DNA from 2 places in the Cellulosimicrobium sp. KWT-B genome. Region 1 is predicted to be linked to the other one. Evidence: riboswitches for the same ligand, from Rfam matches in the RefSeq annotation. Region 1 holds a riboswitch; the other holds the start of a gene.
What was found. A riboswitch is a leader RNA that binds a small molecule or an ion and turns the genes downstream of it on or off. The one in region 1 is predicted to bind thiamine pyrophosphate.

Region 2: another riboswitch for thiamine pyrophosphate. It lies ahead of thiD (bifunctional hydroxymethylpyrimidine kinase/phosphomethylpyrimidine kinase); the one in region 1 lies ahead of B9L22_RS14380 (TenA family protein).

Annotation. Positions count from the first base shown of each region.
Region 1 covers NZ_NEDO01000004.1:362,847-367,199, reverse strand. Annotated here, with positions in the region: gene B9L22_RS14400 (NAD(P)/FAD-dependent oxidoreductase) at 1-462, shown strand, start outside; tRNA gene B9L22_RS14395 (tRNA-Leu) at 615-688, shown strand; gene B9L22_RS14390 (glyoxalase/bleomycin resistance/extradiol dioxygenase family protein) at 734-1,129, opposite strand; gene B9L22_RS14385 (VOC family protein) at 1,214-2,140, opposite strand; TPP riboswitch at 2,227-2,355, shown strand; gene B9L22_RS14380 (TenA family protein) at 2,346-3,098, shown strand; gene B9L22_RS20700 (helix-turn-helix transcriptional regulator) at 3,212-3,706, shown strand; gene B9L22_RS14370 (DUF6882 domain-containing protein) at 3,774-4,353, shown strand, end outside.
Region 2 covers NZ_NEDO01000006.1:15,942-20,294, forward strand. Annotated here, with positions in the region: gene B9L22_RS16980 (quinone oxidoreductase) at 1-577, shown strand, start outside; gene B9L22_RS16985 (hypothetical protein) at 574-855, shown strand; gene B9L22_RS16990 (DUF4862 family protein) at 893-1,903, shown strand; gene thiD (bifunctional hydroxymethylpyrimidine kinase/phosphomethylpyrimidine kinase) at 1,967-2,938, opposite strand; TPP riboswitch at 2,932-3,026, opposite strand; gene B9L22_RS17000 (hypothetical protein) at 3,104-3,328, shown strand; gene B9L22_RS17005 (SDR family oxidoreductase) at 3,401-4,285, opposite strand; gene pheT (phenylalanine--tRNA ligase subunit beta) at 4,282-4,353, opposite strand, start outside.

The DNA.
Region 1 (4,353 bases):
CCGCCGAACGCGCAGCACGCCATCCGCGAGGCCACGCGCCTCGCCGACAACCTCGCGCTCGAGCTGCACAGCGAGCCGCCGGTCGAGTACCGCCACAAGAGCGTCGGTACGGTCGCGTCGCTCGGCCTGTACAAGGGCGTCGCGGAGCTGTTCGGCGTGTTCAAGCTCCGCGGGACGCTCGCGTGGCTCATGCACCGCAGCTACCACGTCATGGCGATGCCGACGGGCAACCGCAAGATCCGCATCTTCATCGGCTGGATCGGCCAGTTCCTCATGGGTCGCGAGCTCGTGTCGCTCGGCTCGCTGCACGACCCGCGCGCGGAGTTCCGCGCCGCGTCCGTCCCGCCCAAGAAGGACGGCGACCCGGTCAAGCAGACCGCGCAGGGCTCGGCGGCCGCGGCGGAGTCCGGTGCGGGCACCGTCGACGCCGACGACCGGACGCCGGCGGCGAAGGCCTCCTGAGGTCGCGGCCGGGCCCCGGCCCGGCCGTCGTGCCCGACGACGAGGGGCGAGCCGCGCGTGCGGCTCGCCCCTCGTCGCGTCCGGGTCCCGAGCGGGCGGCCGTCGTGCCGACGGGCCCGGAGAGCGCCGCGCGCGCGGTAGATTCGGCCCGCGCCCCCATGGCCCAACTGGCAGAGGCGGCCGGCTTAAACCCGGCGTGTTCCGGGTTCGAGTCCCGGTGGGGGCACCGTGCCGACGGGCGGTCGGCTCCGAGGCGCCAGGGCTCCCCGGGCTAGGACAGCCCCGTCGGGCCCTCCGGCTCGGCCGGGGGAGCGGCCTCCTGGCCGAGGATCACGACGGTGCCGTCCGGGTCCTGCACGCGCGCGACGCGCTCGCCCCACGGCTGGTCCGCGGGCGGCTCCAGGACGGGCACGCCCGCTGCCGCGAGGTGCTCGACGGCGCGGTCGCAGTCGTCGACGTACACCCACAGCACGACGCGGGTGTCCGCCGGAGGCGGGTCGCCCTGCCCGAGCCCGAGTGGTGACCCGCCCACGCGCACGCTCACGTAGACGGGCGGGCCGTCGTCGGGGAACGCGTACTCGACCGTCCCGCGCAGCAGGTCGCGGTAGAAGCCGAGGGACCGGTCGAGGTCGGCCACGGTGAGGACGGGGAAGAGGCTGCGGAACACGGTCGCTCCTCGGTGCGCTCGGCGGGTCCTCCCATCGTGCGCCTCGTGCCCCGGGCGCGCGCTCCGTGCCCGGGCCGCCGCGCCTCAGCGCGCGAGCAGCTCCTCGGTCGTGGTGCCGGGGACGGACAGCGTCACGCGCGTGCCCCACGGGTCGTGCACGACGACGGAGCGGCCGTCGTCCGCGTGCTCCAGCCCGCGGGCGCGGAGGCGCGCGACGAGCGCGTCGAGGTCCTCACGGCCCGGCACGGTGACGGCGACGTCGCCGAGCCCGAGGCTCGCGGCGCGGGGCCCGGCGCCCGCGCTGTTCCACACGTTCATCGCGACGTGGTGGTGGTACCCGCCCGCGGACGCGAAGAGCGCCCCGCTGTACCCGGTGAGCGTCGCCTCGAAGCCGACGGCGTCGACGTAGAAGGCGTGGGCGGTCGCGACGTCGCCGACCTGCAGGTGCACGTGGCCGACGCGGCCCGCGAGCGAGGGGCCGGCGTCGAACGTCTCCTGGTCGAGGTGCGTGCGCAGGTAGGCGTTCGGGTCGAGGAACGTCGTCGTCATGAGGATCTGACCGTGCTCGCGCACCCACGTCTCGCGGGGGCGGTCGGTGTAGAGCTCGACGCCGTTGCCCTCGGGGTCGGTGAAGTAGAACGCCTCGCTGACGAGGTGGTCGCTCGACCCGACGAAGGTGCCGCGGCGGTCCTGCGCGGCGCGGTAGACGGTCGCGGCGAGGCTCGGGCCGTCGTCGAACAGGAAGGCCGTGTGGAACAGGCCGGCCTGGCGCGGGTCGACGGGCGGGAGCCCGGGGGTGTGCACGAGGCGCAGCATGGGTGTGCGGCCGCGGCCCAGCACACGGTGCACCTCCGCGCCGCGCGACCGCTCCTCGAGCGGGGCGAGGGCGAACGCGCCCGTGTAGTACGAGGTCATGAGCTCGAGGTCGCCCACGCGCAGCGTGACGGCGTCCATGCTCGTGGACGGGGACAGGAGGCGGTCGGTCGGCGCGCCCGGCGTGCTCGTGGTCATGTCTTCTCCAACTTGTTGTCGCTACAACTATATTCCCACACCGTGGCGAGGGCTCCCGCACCGGCGCCGTCCTTGCTAGGGTCGGCGCGAACCACGCGGGGCGTCCCGCCCGGGCCACGGCCCGGGCCGAGGGACTGAGACGAGCGGTACGGCCGCCCGGACCCGTCGAACCTGATCTCGCTAGCACGAGCGGAGGAACGTGGGCATGACGACGCCTGCTGCCATCACCCTGAACCCTGTCCTCGCGGACGACCCGACCGCGCTCGTCCGGCAGGAGGAGACCGGCTTCACCGCCGACCTCGCCCGCCGGTACGCGGACCTCTTCGAGACGTTCTACGACCACCCCTTCCTGGCCGGGCTGCGCGACGGCTCCGTCGAGCCCGCCGCGGTCCGCCACTACGTGGGCCAGGACCACCAGTACCTCACGGCCTACCTGCGCTGCTACGGCCTCGGCATGGCCCTCGCGCCCGACCGGTCGTGGGCGGCCTACTTCCACGACAAGGCCGGCTTCCTCCTCGACGACGAGTCGCACGCGCACCACGCGATGTGCGACTTCCTCGGCGTGACGTACGAGGAGGCGCAGACGCACCGCCTCGCGCCGAGCGCGCAGGCCTACGTCGACCACATGACGGCGGCCGGCCGCGACTCGCTCGGCGTGCTGCTCGCCGCGCTGCTGCCGTGCCCGTGGACCTACATCTGGTCCGCGCGGCGCTTCTGGCTCGGCGAGCGCGCGACGACGCCCGGCGCCCTCGGCGACGACCACCCGCTCGCGGGCTGGTGGCAGTTCTACGCGGCCGAGCGCACCGAGGACGTCCTCACGGACCTGCGCGCACGCCTCGACGCGCTCGCCGCGGACGCGGGCGAGGCGGAGCGCGCGCGCATGGAGCGCGCGTTCGAGCTGAGCTGCCGCCACGAGATCCGCTTCTGGCAGATGGCCTGGTCGCTCGAGCGCTGGTGACCCGTCCGGCCGGGCGCGCGGCCGGCGTCGCGTCGTGCGCCCGGCCTTACGCCAGCAGCAGATACCCACCCGGGCGCCTCGGCACCCGGGTGGGCCGCGGGTAGCGTGAACGCATGGACGCGACGAGCGCGGTGCCGGGCACGCTGCCGGACGTGGTGCCGGACGTGGTGCCGGACGGGGTGACGCCGAGCCCCCGCTCCCGGGCGGGCGGACGGGCGGAGCCCCTCCTGCGCCACGTCATCGGGGGGATCCTGCGGCGGGCGCGGCTCGCGCAGGGGCGCACGCTCGTCGACGTCGCGGCCGACGCGCGCGTCTCCACCGCCTACCTGTCCGAGGTGGAGCGCGGGCGCAAGGAGGCGTCGTCCGAGGTCCTCGCCGCCGTGTGCGGCGCCCTCGGCCTGCGGCTCGTCGACCTCGTCGCCCGCACGGGCGAGGAGCTCCGGCCGCTCGCGCCCGTCCGCGTGCTGTCCTCCGCGCGAGAGCGCGGTGCCCTCTCCGCGCCACGGCACGTCGCCCCGGTGGGCGAGCCCGTGCGGGACCTCCCCGTCGCCGAGACGCTCCGGCGTCCGACGGCGCGCGCCGGCGACGTCCTGCTCCTCGCGGCCTGAGCGGCGGTCCCGTCGCACCGCGTGTCGTGCGGGGGCCGGGCGCCGTGCGCGCCGCTACCGTCGGTCCATGACGGAGCCGCAGACCGCGCACGGCACGGCAGCCCAGGACGTCCCGGCCCTCCAGGACCTCGTCGACGACGCCGCGTTCCTCTCCCACGAGCACCAGCTCCACCTGACGGACCTCCACGGCGACGACGCCTGGGCCGCCGACCTGACCACCGGGGTCTTCACCTTCACCGCGCCCGACGGCGGGACCGCGACGTGCCGCCTCCAGTTCCTCGGCACGGCCGCGCCCGGACCGGGCACGTGGATGTGGGCGTGGCAGAACGTCAACGGCTTCCCCGACGCCGTGCTCACCGCCGCCGAGAGCACGCGCCGGACCGGGCTGCGCGAGGCCGCCGAGCCGGAGCTCCCGCTGGCCGACGACCTCGCCCACCGGCTCGCGCTCGCGGCCAAGGCCGTGACCGGCACGTTCGCCCACTACAGCGCCCCCGTCGGCGGCGGCACGCGGGCGTGGTTCCTCCTGGACGACGCCGACCTCGCCCTGGCCGCCCCGAGCGTGCCGCGCGTCGTGCGGACGCTGAGCGAGGGGCTGCTGTCCGTCACGGTCGTCGACCACCGGCGCGCCGTCGCGTCCTACGCGAGCG
Region 2 (4,353 bases), on a different contig from region 1:
CGGGCTGCTCCTGACCCAGATGCTCGTGGCGCGGGGCGCGCACGTGATCTCCACGGTCTCGACCCCCGAGAAGGCGGAGCTGTCCCGCGGCGCGGGCGCCGAGCACGCGATCCAGTACACGGCGTTCGCGGACCTCACCGCCGAGCTGCCCGAGGTCGTGCGCGGGCTCACGGGCGGCGAGGGCGTCGCGGCGGTGTACGACTCGGTCGGCAAGGACACGTTCGACGCGTCGCTCGCGTCGCTGCGCCGCCGCGGCACGCTCGTCCTCTACGGCGGCTCCTCCGGGCAGGTCCCGCCGTTCGACCCGCAGCGCCTCAACGCGGGCGGCTCGCTCTTCCTCACGCGGCCCAAGCTCGCCGACCACACGGCGACGCGTGCCGAGCTCGTCGAGCGCGCGACCGAGGTGCTCGGCGCCGTCGCGGGCGGCACGCTGCACGTGCGCGTCGGCGCGACGTTCCTACTCGCCGACGCCGCCGACGCCCACCGCGCGCTCGAGGGACGGGCGACCACCGGCAAGGTGCTGCTCCGGCCGGCCGGGGCCGACGACGCTCACGCCACGACGACCGGGACCGCGTGAGCTGGGACTGGGTGCCGCCGCGCCCGGGCGAGGAGGACGGCTCCGACGGCGGCCCCTCCCCCGCGCTGCGCCGCACCGTGACGGTGCTCGCCGTGCTGCTCACCGCGGTGTTCGTCGTCTACTACGTGACCGTGGCGGTGCGCCAGCAGGCGGACGCGTGCGTCGCCGACCGGCCCGCGGGCGTCGCGGTGCAGGACGTCGAGGCACGGTGGCGCTGGGTCCCGCCGGGCTACGCGTGCGAGTACGCCACCGCCGACCAGGACGTCGCCCGCGCCTGACCCGCCCGGCATCCCCCACCACCACCGACGAGGACCGATGACCGACCTGCACGACCGCCCCCTGACCCTGCTCGGCGCCTATGCCCTCGCCGGCGTCCCCGACCCGGGCGGCTGGTACGCCGCCCTCGACGAGGACGGCCTCGACGGCCTCGAGCACCCCGTCGACCCGGACGACGCGGACGCGCTCGCGACGACCGCGGCCGCGCTCCCGGCGCACTGGGCGCTGCTGCCGACGACGGTCGCCGCGACGGCCCGCCGCGCCACGGCCGACCGCTCCTACGGCCTCGCGTCCGACGACGAGGAGGGTCGGCGCGAGGCGGTCGACGGCGTCGCGCGCGTCCTCGCGGCCGTGACCCGGCTCGCCGAGGCGGAGGGTCGACGACGCGTCGTCGCGGTCGAGCTCCAGTCCGCGCCCGGTCCCGGCCGCGGCTCCGGCGCAGCGCTCGCGCGCAGCCTCACCGAGCTGGCCGCCGTCGCGCCCGCCGGGCTGCCGCTCGTGGTCGAGCACTGCGACGCGCCACGCCCGTGGGGCGTCGCGGAGAAGGGCTTCCTCGCGCTCGACGACGAGATCGCCGCCGTCGCGCGCGCGGCCCGGGACACCGGCCACCCCCTGCACCTCGGGCTCAACTGGGGCCGGTCCGCCATCGAGGGGCGCAGCGCCGCGACGCCCGTCGAGCACGCGCGGGCGGCCGCCGGCGCAGGCCTCCTCGCGAGCGCGATGCTCTCCGGGGCCGCCGGCCGGCCCGGCCGGTGGGGTGCGCCGTGGGCGGACGCGCACGTGCCGCCCCACGGCCCGGACCCCGCGCTCCCAGGCCCCGACGAGTCGATGCTCGGCCCGGCCGAGGTGCGCGAGTTCCTCGCCGCGGCCGGGCCGGTCCCGCTCGTCGGCGCCAAGGTGACCACGCGGCCCGAGGACGCCCCGCCCGCGCAGCGCCTCGCCGTCGCGCGCGCGACGCTCGCCGTGCTCCGCGACGCGCTGGCCGACCTCGACACCGACCGCGGAGCCGACCGCAGGGCCGACCACGCAGCGAGCGGCCCCACGGCCTGAGTGCGTCCCGCGGCCCGGGCTCGGCACGTCGCAGCAGCCCGGGCTCGCCCGGTCGGCCCGGGCTCAGCCCGGCCGCACGGGCGCCGAGCGGTGCAGATGGTCCACGGGCCCCCGGCCCGTCCCCACCCGCAGCGCGGCGCCGGCACGCAGCGCGCCCGTGAGCCACTCCTTGGCCTCGCGCGCCGCCTCCTCCCAGCTCGCGCGCTGCGGTCGCAGCGCCGCGAGCGCCGCCGAGAGCGAGCACCCCGTGCCGTGGGTGTGGGGCGTGTCGACGCGCTCGGCGTCGAACGTCGTGACGGTGGCCGCCCCCGGCGCGCGGCCCGACGTCGGCCCGGGCGCGGGGACGACGAGCGCGTCGGGCGACGTGCGTCCGGTGAGGTGACCGCCCTTGAGCAGCACGACGGCGTCGCTCGCGGTCGCGTACGACGTCGCCTGGCGCAGGGCGTCGTCCCACGTCGTCGCGGGCTCCCGCCCGCCGAGGACGGCGAGCTCGGGCAGGTTCGGCGTGACGACGTCGGCGCGCGCCGCGAGGTCGCGCACGGCCTGCTCGGCACCCGCGTCGAGCAGGCGGTGGCCGGACGTCGCGACCATCACCGGGTCCAGGACGACCCAGGGCCGCGGAGCACCCGTGGCGGCGCGCGCCGCGGCGAGGTCGTCGAGCCACTCCCCGACGGCGCGGGCGTTCGCCTCGTCCGCCACCATGCCGATCTTCACGGCGTCGACCTCGACGTCGTCGGACACGGCGTCGAGCTGCGCGCGCAGGAACGCCGGCCCGGGGACGTGCACCGACCGCACGCCGTGGGTGTTCTGCGCGACGAGCGCCGTGGTGACGGCCATGCCGTAGGCGCCGTGCGCGCAGAACGCCTTGAGGTCGGCCTGGATCCCGGCGCCGCCGGTCGGGTCGGTCCCCGCGACGGAGAGGACGCGGGGGCGGGACGGGGCCGGGTCGGGCCCACGGCCCGGGTCGGGGCGACGGTCACGGTCCGCGGAAGCGGGGACCGGGTCGGAGGTGTGCCGAGGCAGGGCGAGCGTCATCGCGCGGACATCCCTTCGCTGGTACGAGCCAGATCAGGTTCGACGGGTCTCATCTCAGCCCCGGTGCGGGGCACCCCGTGTCGCGGGCCATGCTACGCGGCGACCCGTGCGCTTTTCACCCGCCCCGAGGCGTGAGACGACGCGCGTGCACGCGTCTTTCCGGGTATGACGCAGCACGTCGCCCCCGCGACCCGCCCCTTCCTGCCGGACGCGCCCGTCCCGGTCCAGGTGCCCGCCCTCTGCACGACGTTCGACCGCGACGGCCGGCGGGTCGTGCTCACGGGCGTCGTCACGCACGACGCGGGCGGCCTCGTGGCGTTCGAGTACGAGCACCCCGAGCGGGGCCTGTGGCACGTGTGGGTCGACCGGGACGCGTGCGTCCCGCTGTGACCCGGTGCCCGGACGCACGGACGCCGCCCGACCGGGGGGTCGGGCGGCGTCGGCCGTGCGGGGCGCGTGCGCTCAGCGGGCGGGGAGCTCCCCCGGCATCGGGTCGTCGGAGCCCCAGCGCGTGACGCGCAGCCGACGGCCGTCGGGACCGGGCAGCACGACGCCCGCGCGGGCGGCCTCCTGGGCCGCCGCGCGGAGCGACCCGGGCGAGTCGTGCGTCACGCGCACGAACGACCCCGAGAACGCGTCGAGCTCGCCGCGGGCGATCGCGACGACCATCTCGACCGTGCGCTCGACGGGCGTCCAGTCCGTGCGGCCCTCGTGCATGACCATGGACGCCGTCATGTCGGTCTGCACGACGCCCGGCGACACCTCGAAGGTCCGCAGCCCGAGCGCGTGGCCCGAGCGGTGGAGGTTCGCCCCGAGGCGCAGCAGCGCCGTCTTGCTCGCGTTGTACGCGCTCGCGCCCTCCATGTCGTGCGAGCCCGCGCCGCTGTTGAGGTCGACGACGCGGCCGCCACCGCGCGCGAGCATCCCGGGGACGACGGCGCGCGCGAGCAGGAACGGCCCGCGCACGTTGGTCTCGAGGACGGCCCACCACTCGTCGGGGTCCGCCTCCCAGAGCGGCACCTCGGCGTCGACCCGGCCCGCGTTGTTGACGAGCAGGTCCACGCTCCCGAGCGTGGCCTCGGCCTCGCGGACGGCCGCGGCCACCGCCGCGGCGTCGGTCACGTCCGCCGTGACGACGACGGCCCGGCCCGCGCCGTCGAGCGCGGCGATCTCGTCAGCCACGCCCGCGAGCCGGCCCGCGTCGCGCGCGAGGAGCGCGACGTCGAGACCGGACGCGGCGAGCCCGACGGCGACCGCGCGGCCGATGCCGCGCGACGCCCCGGTGACGAGCGCGGTGCGCGCGGGCGCCACGTCCGGCGTCGCGCCCTGCCCCGGTGCGCCGCTCATGCGCGCAGCTCCGCCCCGACGCGCTCGCGCGCGGCGGCCACGGCGCCCTCCCGGACCCGCGCCACGTC